2 regions of the Pseudomonas sp. PME37.24/025 genome follow, and region 2 is predicted to be linked to the other one. Evidence: predicted binding sites of a transcription regulator. Region 2 holds the regulator's gene; the other holds the start of a gene.
What was found. Region 2 encodes FliA, which starts transcription of late flagellar genes. Its sites were predicted from a motif close to CTAAAGTTTNNNNNNNNNNNGCCGNTAA; they were not measured.

Region 1: the regulator FliA is predicted to act here: its motif matches at 1,764-1,791, upstream of ACZ3HH_RS22305 (methyl-accepting chemotaxis protein).

Annotation. Positions count from the first base shown of each region.
Region 1 covers NZ_JBVHNK010000012.1:207,757-211,942, reverse strand. The annotation lists gene ACZ3HH_RS22320 (DUF1631 domain-containing protein) at 1-116, shown strand, start outside; gene ampD (1,6-anhydro-N-acetylmuramyl-L-alanine amidase AmpD) at 181-750, shown strand; gene ampE (regulatory signaling modulator protein AmpE) at 753-1,589, shown strand; gene ACZ3HH_RS22305 (methyl-accepting chemotaxis protein) at 1,879-3,909, shown strand; gene ACZ3HH_RS22300 (TatD family hydrolase) at 4,117-4,186, opposite strand, start outside.
Region 2 covers NZ_JBVHNK010000015.1:47,017-51,202, forward strand. The annotation lists gene flhF (flagellar biosynthesis protein FlhF) at 1-884, shown strand, start outside; gene fleN (flagellar synthesis regulator FleN) at 1,002-1,832, shown strand; gene fliA (RNA polymerase sigma factor FliA) at 1,829-2,569, shown strand; gene ACZ3HH_RS24780 (chemotaxis response regulator CheY) at 2,737-3,108, shown strand; gene ACZ3HH_RS24785 (protein phosphatase CheZ) at 3,139-3,927, shown strand; gene ACZ3HH_RS24790 (chemotaxis protein CheA) at 3,981-4,186, shown strand, end outside.

The sequences.
Region 1 (4,186 bases), on a different contig from region 2:
GTCTGGCCCTGAAGTTTCGGCGTGGCGCGGTGCGAACGCTGGACGACACCTTGCTGTTCGACCGGGCGCTGGAGTCGGTGCTGGGCAACCTGCGGCGTCTCAATCGCGGCAAGTGATCGCGCGCCGAGGGTCTATCGCGGCATACTGGGCACCAACACAGTCGTCGTTGAAGGAACCTGTATGCAGTTGGACCCCGCGAGCGGTTGGTGTCAGGGCGTGCGCATATGCCCCTCGCCCAACTTCAATGCACGCCCCGAGGGCGAAATTTCCCTGCTGGTGATCCACAACATCAGTCTGCCGCCCGCGCAGTTTCTGACTGGCAAGGTGCAGGAATTTTTCCAGAATCGTCTGGATGTCACGGAACATCCCTACTTTGCAGGAATTGTCGACCTACGGGTGTCTGCACACTTTCTGATTGAACGTGACGGCACCGTCACTCAGTTTGTCTCTTGTCTTGAGCGCGCCTGGCATGCCGGAGTCTCGTGTTTCGAAGGACGGGACACCTGTAACGATTTTTCCGTGGGCATCGAGCTCGAAGGCACGGATGATCTGCCGTTCACCGACGCCCAATATCAAGTGTTGACCGCCCTGACGCGACAGCTGCAAAGCGCTTTTACGGGTATCACCGCACAACGCATCTGCGGGCATAGCGACATTGCACCCGGGCGCAAGACTGATCCGGGACCGGCATTTGACTGGGCACGCTATCGCGTAGCTCTGGCGAAAGCTGCTCTGGAAAAAAAGGAGTAACAATGAGTTTTCTGGTGCTGCTGTTGGCGGTGTGGATCGAGAAGTTCTCGGCCTTGCGCCATCGGGTTCAACGTGATGGCGGTTGGGTGCGCGAGCTGAACAAGCTTGAAGCCAACCCACGCATGACAAACCGTCCGTGGCTGATACTGGTGGTGCTGGTGTTGTTGCCGGTGGCGCTGTTGGGTTTGCTGTTGGTGGTGCTGGAGCCGGTTGCCTACGGTTTGCTGGCGTTACCGGTGCACCTGCTGGTGGTGATTTACAGTCTGGGCCGAGGTGATCTGCTGGCCGGCCTCGGGCCGTTCCGCGATGCCTGGCGCCGGGAAGACCTGCAAGCCGCCGTGCATGTGGCCAAACGCGATTTGAACATATGCGCTGACAGCGGCGAGCAACTGCTGGAGCGAGTTGAAGGGCATCTGCTGTGGCAGGCCTATCAGAGTTTTTTCGCGGTGATCTTCTGGTACTTCCTGCTGGGTCCGGTTGCTGCGTTGAGCTATCGACTGCTGGCGCTGGCCGAGGAGCACGGGCAGAACCCGGCCGTGGTCGAGCGAGCGGCACAGCTGCGTCACGCGTTCGATTGGGTACCGGTGCGACTGCTGGCGGCGAGTTTTGCGCTGGTCGGCAACTTTGTCGCGGTCGGCCGGGTGATGCTGCACGAACTGCTGAACTGGAACATCAGCGCCGCCCAACTGATCGAGAAGGTCGGCTTGGTGGCCGGTGAAATTCCGGCGCCGGTGGTCGGGCCGGACGGCATCAACAGCCTCGACCGGATCTGGGAACTGCTGCTGCGCGCGGCAGTGCTTTGGTATGCCGGGTTTGCGTTGTGGACTGTTTTGTCCTGATCCACAACACATGTGGCGAGGGAGCTTGCTCCCGTTGGGTCGCGAAGCGGCCCCCGGTGCCCGTCCAGACAGACTAAGTTGTCCGGAATTACGACTGCTTCGCAGCCGAGCGGGAGCAAGCTCCCTCGCCACAGGGGGCTCATCCGCTCCAATCAACGGCACCCCGCCGTTAACCTTAAGTTACAAAACCCTCCGTCGATTTAGGCTATACAGAGATAGCGCCAATAGTGGCTATCTGCTGTCTCTGCGCGCCCGCCATAAAAATAAGAATTCAAAGGGAGACTTCACAGTGAAGAGCTTGCTCTATCCCGCCGTCGCGCTGATGAACCGCCTGAGCTTCGGCATGAAGTTCAGCCTGATCAGCGTGCTATTTCTCGTGCCGATGCTGGTGACCAACTTCTATCTGGTGCGCGATTCCTATCGCGAATTCCAGGGCACACGGGTCGAGCTGCAGAGCCTCGACCTGCTGGGCAGCGGCCTGAGCCTGCGCCGGGATCTGGAAACCCTGAACAACCTGGTGCAGATCAACGTCACACTTGGTCAGTCCGGCAAGGCCGGTCATGTCGAATCGACTATCAGTGCTCTGGAACAAAGCGTTCTGACCCGCTTGCAAGGGTTGGCGGCGATGACCATTGACCCGGAGCAAATCAGCTTTTTCGATGGCAAGCGCGATGAAATGATCGCCGCGTTCAAGGCCCAGCAAACGGAAACCTCCCTGCAAAGCAAAAGTGCGCTGATCGGCAAGTTGCTCGGCAATGCGCAGATTTTCAGCCAGATCATTGCCAGTCAGGCTGGTCTGAGCCGCGATAGCCAAAGCGACATGCGTCAGCTGAGCGAGCTCATTACCAATGTCACGCCAGCCGTCACCCAAACGCTCGGCGAAGGTCGGGCGATGGGTTCTTACTCGTTGGGGCAGGGCTTTCTCAATTCGGCGTCGAGCACCCATTTCGATGAGTTGCTGGCGCAGATCGAAAAGCTTCAGGCCCAATACAGTCTGAAATTGCAGGATGCTCTGGGCTCCAGTAAAGCGGCGCACGAAACCCTGGCCGCTCAAGCTGAAAGCAGCAAGGCCTCTCTGAAAAAGGCCAGCGAACTGTTCGAAGAACAGGTGGTGATGGCTGACACCCTCGATGCACCGTGGCAGGGCTTTTACGATCAGGTTACGGATTTGATCGACCAGACCTACCAACTCAATGAAGCCACCCTGAAGTTTCTCGGTACCCAGTTACAGCAGCGGTTGGAGCAGCACCGCACCCACATGATCCTGCAGGCAGTGGCGCTCGCGGTGGTGTTTGTGTTGATTTTTTACCTCTATGGCGGTTTCTACGCCTCGACCCGCACCACCCTCAAGCGTCTTGGCGCGGTGATGGACAAGGTGGCGGCCGGCGACATGACCGTGACCTTCAGCGCCAACAGCCGCGATGAACTGGGCGAGTTGGGCGAGGTATTCACCGGCACCGTGAAGAAGATCCATGACCTGATCGAGCGCGTGGGCCAGACCGTCAGTGAGGTCGAGCGCCAGGCCGGCCAGGTTGAAAACGTGTCCGCCCAGAGCAATCAGGCAGTGGCGGGGCAGCGTACGCAGATCGAACAGGTCGCCACCGCGATGAACCAGATGTCAGCCACGTCTCTGGAAGTGGCGCGCAGTGCCGCGGCGGCCGTCAGTAGCGCCCACAGCGTCAACGACGAAACCATCAGCGGGCGCGGGCTGGTGGAGTCCCAGCAGGGCAGTATCGCTGCACTGGCCAGTGAGATCGATCAGTCGGTACGGGTGATAAACCAACTGGCCAGCGACAGTCAGTCCATCAGTAGTGTGCTGGAAGTGATCAAGAGCATCGCCGAACAGACCAACTTGCTGGCGCTTAACGCGGCCATCGAAGCTGCGCGTGCGGGGGAGCAGGGTCGTGGTTTTGCAGTGGTGGCGGACGAGGTTCGGACCCTGGCCAAACGCACCCAGCAATCGACCGAAGAAATCGAGCAGATGATCGCCAAGCTGCACAGCGGTGTCGGTGCGGCGGTCAAGGCGATGGGCACCAGCCATCAGATGGCCAATGGCACGGTCGGGCAGTCGGAAAAGGTCCAGCAGGCGCTGGAAAACATCCTCGGCGCCGTCGGCATGATCGTCGACCAGAACCAGCAGATCGCTGCCGCCGTAGAGCAGCAAACCGCTGTGGCTCACGACATCGACCAGAACATCGTCGAGATCAACCGCGCCGGTGAGCGTACCGCCGATGGTGCGCACCAGACTGAAAATGCCAGCCGAGCGTTGTCGGCTCAGGTGGTTGAACTCAAACAGTTGATCAGCGCGTTCCGGGTTTAAAAAGCATCGCGAAACAAATGTGGGAGCGGGCCTTTGTGGCGAGGGGGCTTGTCGGAACGCCGCATCACCCCGTTCGGCTGCGAAGCTGTCGTAAACCAGACAACTTGATCTGTCTGGACGGACGCCGGGGGCCGCTTCGCGACCCAACGGGGGCAAGCCCCCTCGCCACAAAAGCCCGCTCCCACAGGTATTGCATGAATCAGCGGGTCACCAGTTAAACACCTCACACGCATTGGCCGTGCTGGCGGCAGCCAGTTGTTCGGGGCTGATCGCCATG
Region 2 (4,186 bases):
TGCAACTCGGCTCGCTGGCCTGGAATCAGCTGCAAGGCAGCCGTCCGGCGCAGGCCAACCTCTGGCGTCGTCTGCAACGCATCGGCCTGTCCGGCCCGTTGTCGCGCGATCTGCTGGCACTGATTACCGACATTGAAGAACCCCGTCAGGCCTGGCGCATGTTGCTCGCGCACCTGGCGCGGATGATTGCCACCCCGGAAGTCGAGCCCTTGGAAGAGGGCGGTGTAATTGCGATGGTCGGCCCGGCTGGCATGGGCAAGACCACCACGCTGGCCAAGCTCGCGGCCCGCTATGTGCTCAAGTACGGCGCGCAGAACATCGCGCTGGTGAGCATGGACAGCTACCGCATCGGCGCTCAGGAACAGCTCAAGACTCTGGGCCGCATCCTCAACGTGTCGGTCACCCACGTCGACCCGGGCCAATCGCTGGTGCAGGCGCTGGAGCCTTTGCTGCGCAAACGCGTGGTGCTGATCGATACCGCCGGCCTGCAGGCCAGCGATCCGGCACTGCGCATGCAGCTCGAAAGCCTGGCCGGACGAGGGATCAAATCAAAAAATTATCTGGTCTTGGCAACCACTAGCCAAAAACAGGTTCTAACCGCCGCTTATCACAGTTACAAGCGTTGCGGGCTAGCTGGCTGCATCCTGACTAAACTGGATGAAACGGCAAGTCTGGGTGAGGTGTTGAGCCTGGCCATCAGTCATGAATTGCCGGTGGCTTACCTGACCGATGGCCCGCGGATCCCGGATGACTTGCATCTGCCGCGTCGTCATCAGTTGGTCAGCCGCGCCGTTAGCGTGCAAATGCAGGAAGAACCCAGCGAAGAAGCCATGGCTGATATGTTCGCTGACCTCTACCACAGTCCGACCAAGCGGGTTGGCTGAGGTATTAATGAACAGTTTTTGTACCTACATCGATGGTCTGCCAATGCATTGTTCAGTTGGTGAACGCGCAGCCAGTAATGTGGCCTCCGTCTAAGTAAGACAAGGTAAAGAAATAACATGGGCAGCATGCATCCCGTACAGGTGATCGCGGTGACCGGCGGCAAAGGTGGCGTCGGGAAGACTAACGTGTCAGTGAACTTGTCCCTGGCTCTAGCTGAGCTCGGCCGGCGCGTCATGCTGCTGGATGCCGATCTGGGGCTGGCGAACGTTGACGTCCTGCTGGGGCTGACACCCAAACGTACTTTGGCCGATGTGATCGAAGGCCGGTGTGAGCTGCGCGACGTGCTGCTGCAAGGGCCCGGCGGTATCCGCATCGTCCCGGCCGCGTCCGGCACCCAGAGCATGGTTCATCTGAGCCCGGCCCAGCATGCCGGCCTGATCCAGGCCTTCAGCGACATCGGCGACAACCTCGACGTATTGGTGATCGACACCGCTGCGGGCATTGGTGACTCGGTAGTCAGTTTCGTGCGCGCAGCCCAGGAAGTCTTGCTGGTGGTGTGCGACGAACCAACCTCCATTACCGACGCCTACGCGCTGATCAAACTGCTGAACCGCGACTACGGCATGAATCGTTTCCGTGTCCTGGCCAACATGGCGCAGAGCCCGCAGGAGGGCCGCAACCTGTTCGCCAAGTTGACCAAGGTCACCGATCGTTTTCTTGACGTCGCCTTACAGTACGTCGGTGCGGTGCCTTACGACGAAAGCGTGCGCAAGGCCGTGCAGAAGCAGCGTGCCGTCTACGAAGCCTTTCCCCGTTCCAAGTGCGCTCTGGCATTCAAGGCCATTGCGCAGAAGGTCGATACCTGGCCGCTGCCGGCCAACCCGCGTGGGCATCTGGAATTTTTCGTCGAGCGCCTCGTGCAACAAACGGCAGGACCCGTCCTATGACAGCCAGTGGTTACAACCTCTACAAGAATTCGGCACGTGACGCGCAGTACGAACTAATCGAGCGTTACGCGCCACTGGTCAAACGCATTGCCTACCATTTGCTGGCGCGTTTGCCGGCCAGTGTCCAGGTTGAAGACCTGATCCAGGCCGGCATGATCGGCCTGCTTGAAGTATCAACCAAATACGACGCCAGCAAAGGCGCGAGTTTCGAGACGTACGCGGGCATTCGAATCCGCGGCGCGATGCTCGATGAAGTGCGCAAGGGGGACTGGGCGCCACGTTCGGTTCACCGCAATACCCGCATGGTCAGCGACGCGATTCGCTCGATTGAAGCTAAAACCGGCCGTGACGCTAAAGATCACGAAGTTGCGGCCGAACTCCAATTGAGTCTCGACGATTATTACGGGATTTTGAACGACACTCTCGGCAGCCGGTTATTCAGTTTCGACGATCTGTTGCAGGACGGCGAACACGAAGGGCTGCATGAGGATGGCGCCAGTGCTCATCTCGAGCCGTCACGCGATCTGGAAGATGAACGCTTCCAGGCGGCGCTGGCGGACGCGATTGCCAATTTGCCGGAGCGTGAGCGACTGGTGTTGGCGCTGTACTACGACGAAGAGTTGAATCTCAAGGAAATCGGTGAGGTCCTGGGGGTCAGCGAATCGCGGGTCAGCCAGTTACACAGCCAGTGCGCGGCCCGTTTGCGGGGGCGTTTGGGGGAGTGGCGAGCGCGCTGAAGGCAGTGTGGGGACACTGCGAATGGAGCCGGTGTGGTGTTGAACCGCGCCGGTCTCGATCTGTTGTGCTCCAGACAGTCATTGAGTGCTTTGCCGGATTGATTGAAATGGCGCGTCCAGGTGCTGGACGCGTTTAAGACTGCTTGGAGGTCGAATTGAACAAGAACATGAAAATCCTCATCGTTGATGACTTCTCAACGATGCGGCGGATCATAAAAAACCTGTTGCGTGACCTTGGGTTCACCAACACGGTCGAGGCTGACGATGGCATCACTGCCATTCCGGTTCTCAACAGCGGGGGCATCGACTTTCTGGTAACGGACTGGAACATGCCTGGCATGACCGGCATCGATCTGCTGCGTCACGTGCGCGCCGATGAAAAGCTCAAGCACCTGCCGGTGCTGATGGTGACCGCTGAAGCCAAGCGCGAGCAAATCATCGAAGCCGCTCAGGCGGGTGTGAACGGCTATGTGGTCAAGCCATTCACTGCTCAAGCGTTGAAAGACAAGATTGAAAAGATCTTCGAACGCATCGGTTGATGTGCAAAGCCAGTCCGTCACGGGGGAGCTATGGAGCAAAACGAATCTTCACAGGGCGATTTCGAATCGACCCTGAAAAAACACGCGGTCGAACTGGTCGAAAGCCTTGAAAAAGGCAGGTTCGGCGACGCTGTGCAACTGATCCATGAGCTCAACCAGACCCGTGACCGCGGCCTGTATCAGGAAGTGGGCAAGCTCACCCGCGAGCTGCATAGCGCGATCGTCAATTTCCAGATTGACCCGCACATGCCGCAAGCCGAGGAAGTGTCTCAGATCACCGATGCCACTGAGCGCCTGGGTTATGTGGTCAAGCTGACCGAGGCTGCGGCCAACCGCACCATGGACCTGGTGGAAAACGCCACGCCGCTGATCAACGGCCTGAGCGATGAAGCTCAGGCGCTGAGCACGGATTGGGGACGGTTCATGCGTCGCGAAGTCGGGGCTGAAGAGTTCCGTGAACTGGCCCGGCGGGTTGACGGTTTCCTGACACGCAGCAGCGAAGACAACCGTGTCGTGTCGAGCAACCTCAACGACATTCTGCTGGCCCAGGATTACCAGGACCTCACCGGTCAGGTGATCAAACGCGTGACCCAGTTGGTCACCGAAGTTGAAAGCAATCTGCTCAAGCTCGTGCTCATGGCCAGTCAGGTCGACCGCTTTGCGGGTATCGAACATGACCATGAAGCGATGCTGGCTGAAAAAGATCCACAAAAACATCTCTCGCAGGGTGAAGGTCCGCAGATTCATGCCGATAAAAGAGAAGACGTTGTGTCCGGTCAGGACGATGTGGACGATTTGTTATCCAGCCTAGGATTTTAGAGTTTTAGCATTTTAGGTTTTTTAGGTTTTTAGACCTCAGGAGCACCCCCTTAATGAGCTTCGGCGCCGATGAAGAGATCCTTCAGGATTTCCTGGTTGAGGCCGGCGAGATTCTAGAGCAACTGTCCGAACAGCTGGTCGAGCTTGAAAGCCGACCGGATGATGCGGATTTGCTCAATGCAATTTTTCGCGGTTTTCACACTGTAAAAGGGGGCGCCGGCTTCCTCCAGCTCAATGAGCTGGTGGAGTGCTGTCACAT